DNA from 2 places in the Methylobacterium sp. AC690 genome. Region 1 is predicted to be linked to the other one. Evidence: riboswitches for the same ligand, from Rfam matches in the RefSeq annotation. Region 1 holds a riboswitch; the other holds the start of a gene.

Region 1 (5,971 bases):
CACCCTGCCCTGCGCGCCGGAATACAGCACCGGGTAGGCCCCCTTCAGACGGGCCGCGATGTAGTTGGCGTTGAGGATGGCGATGCGAGTCGCCTGGGTGAGGCCGCGCCCGCCCATGAGCAGGCAGTAGCTCCACGAGATCGGCAGGATCGAGGCCGAGCCGTAGGGCGCCGCCGAGACCGCCCCCGCCTCCCCCGTGCGCGGGTCGGTGGGCAGGAACGGGATCAGGTGCGCCTTCACGCCGATCGGACCCATGCCGGGGCCTCCCCCGCCGTGGGGGATGCAGAAGGTCTTGTGTAGGTTGAGATGGCTGACGTCGGCCCCGATATCACCGGGGCGGGCGAGGCCCACCAGGGCGTTCAGGTTGGCCCCGTCGAGGTAGACCTGTCCGCCGTGGCCGTGGACGATGTCGCAGATCGCGCGGACCTGGACCTCGAACACCCCATGGGTCGACGGATAGGTGATCATGCAGGCGGCGAGCTTCTCGGAATGCTGCTCGGCCTTCCGCCGGAAATCGTCGAGGTCGACATTGCCTTGCGCGTCGGCCCCCACGACCACGACGCTCATGCCGCACATTTGCGCCGAGGCCGGGTTGGTGCCGTGAGCCGAGGACGGGATCAGGCAGACGGTCCGGTGCACGTCGCCCCGCGACAGGTGATAGGCTCGGATCGCCAGGAGTCCGGCATACTCGCCCTGGGCACCGGAATTCGGCTGCATCGAGATCGCGTCGTAGCCGGTGATGGCGCAGAGCTTGTCGGACAGATCGTCGATGAGCTCCCGGTAGCCGAGGGCTTGGTCCGCTGGGACGGAGGGATGGATCTCCGAGAATTCCGGCCAGGAGATCGGCAGCATCTCGGCGGTGGCATTGAGCTTCATCGTGCAGGAGCCGAGCGGAATCATCGCACGATCGAGCGCCAGATCCCGGTCGGCGAGACGGCGCATGTAGCGCGTCATCTCGCTCTCGGCCCGGTTCATGTGGAAGATCGGATGGGTCAGGTAGGGCGAGGTCCGCACCAGCCCGGCGGGCAGACGGTTCTCCGGCCAAGCCTCGTCGTAGGCCGGGTCCGTCGCCCCGAAGGCGCGCCAGACGGCCTGGAGAATGTCGGGCCGGGTGCGCTCGTCCACCGTGATACCGACGCGGTCGTCGCCCACCTTGCGCAGGTTGACGCCGTTGGCCACCGCCTGTCCGAGGATCAGGCCCTGGAAGGCCCCGACCCGGACGGTGATCGTGTCGAAGAAGTGCTCCGGCTCGACCGTGAAGCCGAGGGCCTCGAGCCCGGCGGCGAGACGCACGGCGTCGCGATGGACCCGGGCCGCGATCGCCTTCAGTCCGCGCGGGCCGTGGAACACCGCGTACATGCCGGCGATGACCGCGAGCAGCACCTGCGCGGTGCAGATGTTCGACGTCGCCTTCTCGCGGCGGATGTGCTGCTCGCGCGTCTGGAGCGCGAGGCGGTAGGCGCGGTTGCCGCGGGCATCCACCGACACGCCGACGAGGCGACCCGGCAGGGTGCGCTTGTGGGCATCGCGGGTCGCCATGTAGGCCGCGTGCGGGCCGCCATAGCCCATCGGCACGCCGTAGCGCTGCATCGAGCCGATGGCGATGTCCGCGCCCATCTCACCCGGCGATTTCAGGAGTGTCAGCGCCAGCGGGTCCGCCGCCACCACCGCGACCGCCCCGGCCGCGTGCAGGTCGGCGATGGGCTGGGTCAGGTCGCAGATCCCGCCGCAGACGCCGGGATACTGGAAGATCGCACCGAAGACCTGGGCGGGATCGAGGTCCTTGGCCGGATCGCCGACCACGACGGTCCAGCCCAGCGGCGCGGCGCGGGTGCGCAGCACCGCGAGGGTCTGGGGCAGGCACTCGGCATCGACGAAGAAGGCGGTCTTTGCATTGCCGGAGATCCGTTGGGCCATGCCCATGGCTTCCGCCGCGGCGGTGGCCTCGTCGAGCAACGAGGCGTTCGCGATGTCGAGGCCGGTCAGGTCGCAGACCAGGGTCTGGAAGTTCAGGAGCGCCTCGAGCCGGCCCTGGCTGATCTCCGGCTGATAGGGCGAGTAGGCGGTGTACCAGGCGGGGTTCTCGAAGATGTTGCGCTGGATCACCGGCGGCATGGTGGTGCCGTGGTAGCCCTGCCCGATCAGCGAGACGAGGAGCCGGTTCTTGTCGGCGATGCCCCGCATGTGCTCGATCACCCGACGCTCCGTCATGGCGACCCCGAAATCGAGGCGCTCGTCCTGCCGGATGTCGGTCGGCAGGGTCTCGTCCATCAGGGCCGGCAGGCTCTCGGCGCCGACGACGCCGAGCATCGTCTCGATTTCCTGCGTCGTCGGGCCGATGTGGCGGCGGTTGGCGAAGTCGTAGGGGTCGTAGCGGTCGGTGGTCATGGGGGACCTCGGATGTCGCTGGTGCGGGAATGGAATCGCGCTGCCCTCTCCCTCATGGGGAAGGGATCGAGCGTGGGGCCGTCGGGTGATCCTCGATCACCGGGCGACCGCGGGCGTCGGCCCTGTCTGTCCGGACGGGGGCAGGCGCCGCTCCGCGGATCGGAGGGGCGGCGCTACTTCGCGAATTCGGCGTAGGCGGCCTCGTCCATCAGCCCGTCGAGGCTGGCCGGATCGTCGAGGCGGATGCGGTAGAGCCAGCCTGCGCCCTGCGGGTCTGTGCCCACGCTGGATGGGTCGGTCACGGCTGCCTCGTTGATCGCGATGACCTCGCCGGAGACCGGCGCATAGACATCCGAGGCCGCCTTGACGGATTCGACCACCGCCGCGGCCTCGCCCTTGGTCAGCTTCGCGCCCACCTTCGGCAGCTCGATGAAGACGAGGTCCCCGAGCTGTTCGGCGGCGTGGGTGGTGATACCCACCGTGGCGACCTCGCCGGTGCAGTCCAGCCACTCGTGCTCGTCCGTGAACTTCCGCATCGCACTCTCCTGGTTGTTGGCAAAGGGGGTTGGAACGGGCCCGATCAGGCGCGCTTGAAGCCTGCGGGAACGAAGGGCAGGGCCGCGACCGCGACGGCGAGGCGCTTGCCCCGCACTTCGGCGAAGACGCGGGTGCCGGGGGCAGCGAGCGCGGCCGGCAGGTAGCCCATGGCGATGGGGGCCTGCAGGCTGGGTCCGAAGCCGCCGGAGGTCACTTGGCCGACCGCCGTGCCGGTCTCGTCGGCGAACAGCGGCGCTCCCGCCCGCACGGGGGTGGGCCCCTCGGGACGCAGGCCGACGCGCTTGCGACTCGGGCCGTCCTCCAGGGCTGCGAGGATGCGCGCAGCACCGGGAAAACCGCCGGCCCGGACCCCGCCGCGCCGGCGCACTCTCGGAATGGCCCAGGACAGCCCGGCCTCCACCGGGTCGGTGCCCGGGTCGATGTCGTTGCCGTGCAGGCACAGCCCCGCTTCCAAGCGCAGGGAATCGCGGGCGCCGAGTCCGATCGGCAGCACGGCCGGATCGGCCAGCAGCGCTTCGGCCAGGGCCTCGGCCTTGTCCTCGGGGATCGAGATCTCGAAGCCGTCCTCACCGGTATAGCCGGAGCGGGTGACGATGGCGGAGGCACCCAGCAGCCCGAGCATCCGCACGTCCATGAAGCGCATTGCGGCTACCTCTGGTGCGAGGCGCGTCAGGGCTGCCTCGGCGCCCGGCCCCTGCAGGGCGACGAGGGCGCGGGCCAGCACCGTGACCGTGCAGGCGTCGGCGAGATGCGCACGGAGATAGGCCTCGTCAGCGACCTTGTTGGCGGCGTTGACCACGAGGACGAGGCTGTCGCCGCAATGGGCGACCATCAGGTCGTCGCGGATGCCGCCCGACGCATCGAGGAGGAGCCCGTAGCGCTGGCGGCCCGGCTTCAGGCCGAGCACATCGATGGGCAGGAGGGTCTCGAGTGCGCGCGCCACGTCGTCGACATCGCCCGAGCGCGGGGTGAGCCGGATTTGACCCATATGCGAGACGTCGAACAGCCCGGCCTGGGCCCGCGTGTGCAGGTGCTCCTTGAGCAGGCCCGCCGGGTACTGCACCGGCATGGCGTAGCCCGCGAAGGGGACCATGCGGCCGCCGTGACGCAGGTGCAGGGCATGGAGGGGCGTGCAGGCAACATCGGGGGACATCGGATTACTCCACGACAAACAGCCTCCGGAAGCTCGACTGAGCGTTTCCGGCTGCCCCCATCTGTCGCGGTTACCTGAGAGCTTCTCCCCGACCGCTGCTGCGGTCCGGGATTTCTCCTTCGGTGGACGCCATCAGGCGCCTCTCTCCAGATTGTCCAACGGTACGGTGATTGTGCCTGAGAGTTTCCGGGGGTGGTTGCTCCGTCGGCGCCATGGTTCGAAAGTTTCTGCGTGTGAAACGCTCGACCTGGGCTCTCCCGTATCGTCCTTGATGACCACGTCAGGGTTTCACATCGCACTGCGTCAGGCAAGGCGCCCTGCCCGGCCGGTGCGTTACGCTTTCGCCGATCCGTCAGTCCGACCACGATCCGCGACCGCGCTCGGGAACCGCGGCGACTCCGGCCGGATTCCCTCGATATGCCGATCGCACCCGGACGAGACCTCCCCGAACACGATCTCGCCGGGCCCCGCCCCCGCCGGGGCCGCGTCCCGAAGCCGGGCTCAGCCGCGTTCGACCCGGCCCTGACCGACAAGGCGCTGGCGATCCACGCGCGCCTCTGCCCGGTCTATGGCTGCCCGATCCCCTACTTCCACAGCCTCGACCCGTTGAGCGAACTCGTCTCCTCGCTGCTCTCCCACCGGACCCGCAACGCTGAGTCCGGCCGGGCCTTCAAGGCCCTCCGGGCGCGCTATCCCGACTGGGACCAGATGCTGGCTGCCCCCGTCTCCGACATCGAGGCGACCATCGCGGGGGTGACCTGGCCCGAACTGAAGGCGCCGCGGCTCCAGGCGATCCTCTCCGCCGTGCAGGCGCGCCACGGCGCACTGAACCTCGACTTCTTGAAGGATATGGCGGTGGAGGAGGCCCGGGCCTGGCTCGAGGCGATTCCCGGGGTCGGGCCGAAGACGAGTGCGGCAGTGCTCTCCTTCAGTATTCTGCGGATGCCGGCCCTGCCGGTGGACAGCCACCACCACCGGGTTGCCCAGCGCACCGGACTCATCGGTCCCCGCGTCGATGTGGGGCCGTCCCACCCGATCCTGCGGGCGCAACTGCCGGCGGACTGGAGTGCGCAGGCGCTCTACGACAACCATGAAGTGCTGATGCTGCACGGGCAGAAGGTTTGCCACCACCGCAATCCCGCCTGCACCCGCTGCGTGCTTCTCGACCTGTGCCCCGAAGGACAGGCGCGGACGGGGAGCGGGGGCGCGATCCGGGAGCCGTAACGGCTCCGCTCGGCTCGTCGCGACGATCCTGCGCGATTGTCGGAGGATTTCGCGGAGCCTTGACCGGTTCCGGCATGGCGTCCAGAAACCGGCGCTCGGCTGCACGGGATTTCGTCCGCGGCCGCTCTCCCTCAATTCGCACGAGGACCCCGCCGCGATGACCGCGTTCAAGGAACTGGTGTTCTCGGGCGTACAGCCGACCGGGAACCTGCATCTCGGCAACTATCTCGGCGCCATCAAGCGCTTCGTCGAGATGCAGGCGCGCGATGCGCAGTGCCTTTACTGCGTCGTCGACCTGCACGCGATCACCCTGTGGCAGGACCCGGCTGCGCTGAAGGGCCAGATCCGCGAGGTCACCGCCGCCTTCCTCGCCGCCGGCATCGACCCGAAGCGCTCGATCGTCTTCAACCAGAGTCAGGTGCCCCAGCACGCCGAACTCGCCTGGATCTTCAATTGCGTCGCGCGGCTGGGCTGGCTCAACCGCATGACCCAGTTCAAGGACAAGGCCGGCAAGGACCGGGAGAACGCCTCGATCGGGCTCTACGACTATCCCGTGCTGATGGCGGCCGACATCCTGGCCTACCGCGCCACCCACGTGCCGGTGGGCGAGGACCAGAAGCAGCACCTCGAGCTGACCCGCGACATCGC
Region 2 (5,971 bases), on a different contig from region 1:
AGGTTGGGCTGGATAGCTGGGAAGCCCTGGAAGCCGACATTTGCAGGATGGACGTTGGCAGAGCCCGAACCTTCGGTGAGGCCCTCGAAGTCGATGTGCCCCTGTTCGTCGGCAAGGCGATGGAGCTCGGGCTCCGCCGGCAGATGGCCGAGGGAGGCGCGGCATGACCGGCCCTGGGTACACCCAGCACGCCCAATCGCGGGCGCAGCAGCGCGCCATCCCGGGCGTCGCCGTCGGCCTGATCATGCGGTTCGGCCGAGTGCAGCGGCACCAAGGCGCCGATGTCTTCAGCCTCGACCGCAAAGCTCGAAAGTCGGTCCGGTCTTACCTCGGGACCGCTGTCTACCGGGGCATCGAGGATCACCTTGGGATCTACGTCGTGCTCGGCGATGCCGGCCGCGTCATCACCATCGCCCACCGCACCGACCGTCTCAAGAACGCCTGAGGAGCCCACGTGAACACCAGCATGCTCGCCCGCTTCCGCAATGTCATCGCCGCCGCGTCCGAACGGGAGATCCGCGACGACGTCTCCCTGGGCGGAAAGCTTATCCTGTCCGAGGATGGCCCTCTCCAGGTCTCGTACGCACCCTTCGAGCACGTGGTCCCCACCGCCCGGGTCGTCATCGTCGGCATCACTCCTGGCAAGTACCAGGCGACGGAGGCCCTGATCGAGGCACGGCGCCAGATCCTCTCCGGTGCCGACAACGCGACCGTGCTGTCGGCCGCTAAGGTTCATGGCTCGTTCTCGGGGGCGATGCGTACCGGGTTGGTCGCCATGCTGGACGAGGTCGGCCTTAACGGCCGTCTCGGCATTCCTACCTGCGCGCGCCTATGGGACACCCATGCCCATCTGGCGCACTTCACGTCGGCGCTACGCTACCCCGTGCTGATCGGCGGCGAGAACTACAGCGGTCAGCCGTCGATGACCCGTACGACGGTCCTGCGGTCCTATCTCGAAGGATGCCTGGTCGAGGAGGTACGGGCGCTGCCAGACGCGATCTGGATCTCCTGCGGGTCCACCGCGGCCAAGGGGCTTGCGTGGGTCGTCAAGCAGGGCGCCCTCGATCCGGAACGAGTCTGCGTAGGCCTTCACCCCTCTCCGTCGAGCGTGGAGCGGGTCCAGTATTTCCTGGGTACCGGCCGACCGCGGGCAGAGCTATCCGTCAAGACAAACCCCGACATCATCGACGCGATCAAGCGGACGATGATCCGCAAGGTGGCGGCGCTTGCACCGATCAGCTCCGGTACGGTTCAGTCATTGACGACCCCGACGCCGGCAATCGCGAAGGCTGCCCCATCAGCGACTCCGAAGACCATCATTTCCAAGGCGACGAAGCGAGAGCGGAAGGTGCCGAGCCGCCTTGGGTTGGACATCCAAGCCGCCGTAGCGGCCGATCCTCGCTTCCAGGAACATCGGCCCGACAAGCTGTACCGGTGCATCTATCGAACTCGGAGAAGCGGAACCGTGTTCGCATTCGAGCGTGTCACGTTGGATTTCATCCGATTTTGGATACCGGCATCCCCGGCAATTGAGGCCGCTCTCACATCGAAAGGCATCGCCGTTTCGAAAATCAGCCGGCCCAACCCGTCTGCAAGCGATCCGACGCTGTACGGGCGCCATTCGGCCCTGAAGGCAATCCCTGAGCTGAAGGACGAGGCCCTGTTCCCAATCACCGTGACTAGCGGCGGACAAGCTCTGGTGCTTTTTGGCGCGCTCTCCTGATCTCGCAAGGCACCGGGGTGGAAGTGTCGAAGGGAAGGACTAGAGCCGTTCCCACCTATGTAGCGACGGCCGAGTCGTCTTCGTATCCGGCGGCGGTGAGGCAGTTGCGGCACTCGTCTGGTGTGAAGCGGGCGAAGGCATCGCGGATGGCGGCCCAGAGGGCTGGCACGGTTCGGGCGCCCACGGTTCGCATCTTGAAGCGAGACGGAGACAAACCCCATGGGTCCGAACGACAACGCCGAACGAGGATGTCCCGCGGCAGCATCGGGACCGCGCAGACGTATCGCGGGTCCTGCGCTGGCGTCGGTCGCAGCGGTCCTGTCCGCATCTGAGGCATGCGCCCAAGCCGTCTCCGTCCCGGTCGGGACGATGCCGCAGACCGGGTCAGTGGACGAGCGCTACCAGTCATACAATGTCGAGATGCTGGAGGTCACCGGAGGCAAGTTTTGGCGCCCGTACGGTCCCGGCCTTGCGGCGGCTCTGCGACAGCCGAAGGGGAAGCCCGTCTCCGCGGGCGGCGAGGCCGAGGGCGACACCCCGGCCGGCATGAATCCCGACGTCTACGAGTACCGGCCGCCCATCGACTTAGGTAACCGGCGCCTGCGCACGCTCGCCGCCGCGCTGGCACCGGCCTACGTCCGGGTCAGCGGCACATGGGCCAACACGACGTACCTCCCCAATACGGACGCAATCCCCGAGGCCCCTCCGCCGGGTTATGGCGGCGTGCTCACCCACGGGCAGTGGAAGGGCGTCGTAGACTTCGCCAAGGCCGTCGACGCCGGGATCGTCACGTCGTTCGCGAACGGCGTCGGGACCCGGGACGCGGAGGGCGCCTGGACCGCCGGCCAGGCTAAACGCCTCGTCGACCTCACCGCCGCGTTCGGCGGCCGCATCGCCGCCGCCGAGTACATGAACGAGCCGACGCTCGCCGCGATGGGCGGGGCGCCGGCCGGGTACGACGCCACCGCCTACGGACGGGACTTCAAGGCGTTCTCCGAATTCGCCCGGCGGTCGGCCCCCGGCATGCTCGTCATCGGACCGGGCTCCGTCGGCGAGACAACGGGGGACTGGGGCGTGGCCTACGGCGACATGCCGGTCCTCAAGACGCACGATCTCCTCGCGGCGTCGAAGCCCGCCTCCGTCGACGCGTTCTCCTACCACCACTACGGGGCCGTCTCGCGGCGCTGCGCCACAATGGGCGAGCGAACGCAGACCACGCCGGACGCGGCGCTCTCGGAGGACTGGCTCCGACGGACGAACCAGACCCTGGCCTTCTACGCGAGGCTCCGGGACGCGTTCGAACCCGGCAAGCCGTTCTGGCTCACCGAGGTCGGCGACAGCGCCTGCGGCGGAAACCCCTGGGCCGGCACCTTCCTCGATACGTTCCGGTACCTCGACCAGCTCGGCCGCCTCGCCCGGCAGGACGTCAAGGTCGTGGCGCACAACACCCTGGTGGCGAGCGACTACGGGCTTCTGAACGACAAGACCCTCGTGCCGAAGCCGACCTATTGGGGCGCCTTGCTGTGGCGCCGCCTCATGGGCACGACCGTACTCGATAGCGGCATCCCCGTCCGCGAGGGCCTGCACCTTTACGCGCACTGCCTCCGGGGTAAGCCCGGCGGGGTCGCCCTGCTCGCCATCAACAACAGCCGGTCGGGGACGACATCCCTCAACCTGCCGACCGGTGCAGGCCGCTACACCTTGACGGCGTCGGCCGGCGACGACGCCCATGTTCAGTTGAACGGGAAGGACCTCGCGCTCGGAACGGATGATGCGTTTCCTGCCCTGGACGGCGAAGCCATCGCCGCGGGAGACCTTACGCTTGCACCGAAGAGCATCACGTTCCTGGCCTTGCCCGATGCCGCGAACGACGCCTGCCGCTGAGTGCGATGTTGCGCAGGAGCAGAAACGCCCGGGGGGCTTCGAGGCCGATCCCAGGCGTCACAATGACGAACGGCGTGCCTCAACGCACACATTAGATCGTAAGCTAGCGAATTTTCTAGCTTATCAGTGCGGTCGCCATTAGATGGAGTGACAAGTCAGCGACGAGCGGGAGAGAGCCGGTGCGAACCGGCCGCCGAAGGAGCAACCGCCCCGGAAACTCTCAGGCACCCGGACCGCCCGTCGTTCAACACTCTGGAAAGCGGAGCGTCAGCTCCCGCCGATGGTGTAAGTCGCGACCTCTTCCGAGGCCGCGCCGATACTCTCAGGCCGATGACAGAGGGGGCTAGCATCGCATGACACGTGCGACGCAACCTCGGAGGCCTGCGCGATGACGTTCTCATAGCCTGACACGCCGCAAGCCTCCGGGCCTGCCGCCTAACTCCCTCGCGACCGGCCGGCCCACCCCCGGGCCGCATCGACGACGCATGCCGGCATCGACCGCGCGGCGCCCGTGGTCCTGCGCCGATCAGGACGTCACCCGAAACCCCCCACTGGAAGTCATCCGATGCTGGCCACACGTCGAAGCCTTCTCATGGCCGCCGCCATCCTCGTTCCCGGCCGCGCGCAGGCCTTCTTCTGGGACACCGAGCCCGAACCGTCGAAGGCTCCTACGCCGGTCGATCCGGCGTCGAACCGCGACGCCTGGTTCATCGGCGAGATCCCCGACGAGCCCTTCAACGTTCCCCGGGTCGACCTCGCGCTTGTGCCCCCGGAGTTCCGGAAGCAACTGGTGGACTACGACGGCCCGGAGCGTGCGGGGACCCTCGTCATCGATACGCACGCCCGCTTCCTCTACCTCGTGCGCGAGGGGCGGACCGCACTCCGCTACGGCATCGGGGTGGGCCGTGCCGGCTTCACCTGGTCGGGCACCGCCGTGATCAAGCGCAAGGCGAAGTGGCCGGGCTGGCGTCCGACGGCGGACATGCTGAAGCGGCGCCCCGACATCCCGCGCTACGTCGAGCCCGGCGTCGAGAACCCGCTGGGGTGCCGCGCCCTCTACCTCTACCAGGGCGACAAGGACACGCTCTACCGCATCCACGGTACCAACGAGCCCTGGACGGTGGGCGGCACGGACTCCTCCGGCTGCATCCGCCTCCTGAACGAGGACATCTACGACCTCTACGGACGGGTCCCGCTGGGGACGACCGTCGTCGTGAAAACCTCGATGCCCGAGGTGATGGTCCAGAGCGAGTGGGACGAGCACCCGCGGTCAGACAACCAGGTCCTGCTCTTCAGGTGAAAGGCCAGGCCAGCCGAGACTGCGGCCGCAATGCGGGGAATGGCCCGCGGTGACCGGCTTCCAGGACAGGCATGGCGCGTGTGGCCGACGGGCCCGCGCAACCGTGGCAGGCCCATTCCGTTCGCGGCCCGGCCGTTGATCCCCGTGGTTCATCATTCATGGATCGAGTCCGGATGCGCTTCATCCTTCGTTTCTTCGGCTTCCTGTTCAGCGTCGGCGCGATGGTCCTCGTGATCGCGGCCGCCGCGGCCGCGTTCTTCTACTGGAAGTTCAGCCAGGACCTGCCGGACCATGCCGCGCTCGCCAACTACGAGCCGCCGGTGATGAGCCGCGTCCACGCGGCGGATGGTTCGTTGCTGGCGGAATACGCCACGGAGCGCCGCCTCTACCTGCCGATCCAGGCAATGCCGAAGATCGTCATCGCGGCCTTCCTCTCGGCCGAGGACAAGAACTTCTACAAGCACGGCGGCGTCGATCCCGAGGGACTGGCCCGCGCCGCGCTGACGAACTTCAAGAGCGGCAAGAAGCAGGGCGCCTCGACCATCACCCAGCAGGTGGCCAAGAACTTCCTCCTCTCCCCGGAGCAGACCTTCGAGCGCAAGGCCAAGGAGGCGCTAATCGCCTTCCGGATCGAGGCTGCCTATTCGAAGGACAAGATCCTCGAACTCTACCTCAACGAGATCTTCCTCGGCACCATCGTGCCCGGCCGCAACCTGCATGGGGTCGCAGCCGCCGCACTCGACTACTTCGGCAAGTCGGTCCACGAACTGACGATCAACGAGGCTGCCTACCTCGCCGCCCTGCCGAAGGGTCCGAACAACTACCATCCCTACCGTAAGAGCCAGAAGGCTCTAGACCGGCGCAACGAGATCATCGGCCTGATGGCCCAGAACGGGTACATCACCAAGGAGGAGGCCGAGGCGGCCTGCAAGATGCCGCTCGGCGTGAACCCGCGCGTCGCCTTCGCCAACGCCGCCAACGCCAACTACTTCACCGAGGAGGTCCGGCGCGAGATCGCCGAGCGCTACGGCGAGAAGAAGCTCTACGAGGGCGGCCTCTCGGTG

Evidence for each region. Region 1 has a riboswitch for glycine ahead of gcvT (glycine cleavage system aminomethyltransferase GcvT). Riboswitches for the same ligand answer to the same signal wherever they lie in the genome.
Region 2: it holds a riboswitch for glycine, as region 1 does, so the genes downstream of both, AC0IY1_RS06875 (L,D-transpeptidase) here and gcvT (glycine cleavage system aminomethyltransferase GcvT) in region 1, are expected to answer to the same signal.

Annotation. Positions count from the first base shown of each region.
Region 1 covers NZ_CEEDOX010000005.1:132,685-138,655, forward strand. The annotation lists gene gcvP (aminomethyl-transferring glycine dehydrogenase) at 1-2,388, opposite strand, end outside; gene gcvH (glycine cleavage system protein GcvH) at 2,562-2,924, opposite strand; gene gcvT (glycine cleavage system aminomethyltransferase GcvT) at 2,969-4,099, opposite strand; glycine riboswitch at 4,254-4,369, opposite strand; gene AC0IY1_RS07710 (endonuclease III domain-containing protein) at 4,517-5,323, shown strand; gene trpS (tryptophan--tRNA ligase) at 5,481-5,971, shown strand, end outside.
Region 2 covers NZ_CEEDOX010000004.1:277,116-283,086, forward strand. The annotation lists gene AC0IY1_RS06850 (hypothetical protein) at 1-167, shown strand, start outside; gene AC0IY1_RS06855 (hypothetical protein) at 164-445, shown strand; gene AC0IY1_RS06860 (hypothetical protein) at 455-1,723, shown strand; partial or broken gene AC0IY1_RS06865 (IS630 family transposase) at 1,779-1,916, opposite strand; gene AC0IY1_RS06870 (hypothetical protein) at 2,093-3,607, shown strand; glycine riboswitch at 3,764-3,853, shown strand; gene AC0IY1_RS06875 (L,D-transpeptidase) at 4,173-4,907, shown strand; gene AC0IY1_RS06880 (penicillin-binding protein 1A) at 5,081-5,971, shown strand, end outside.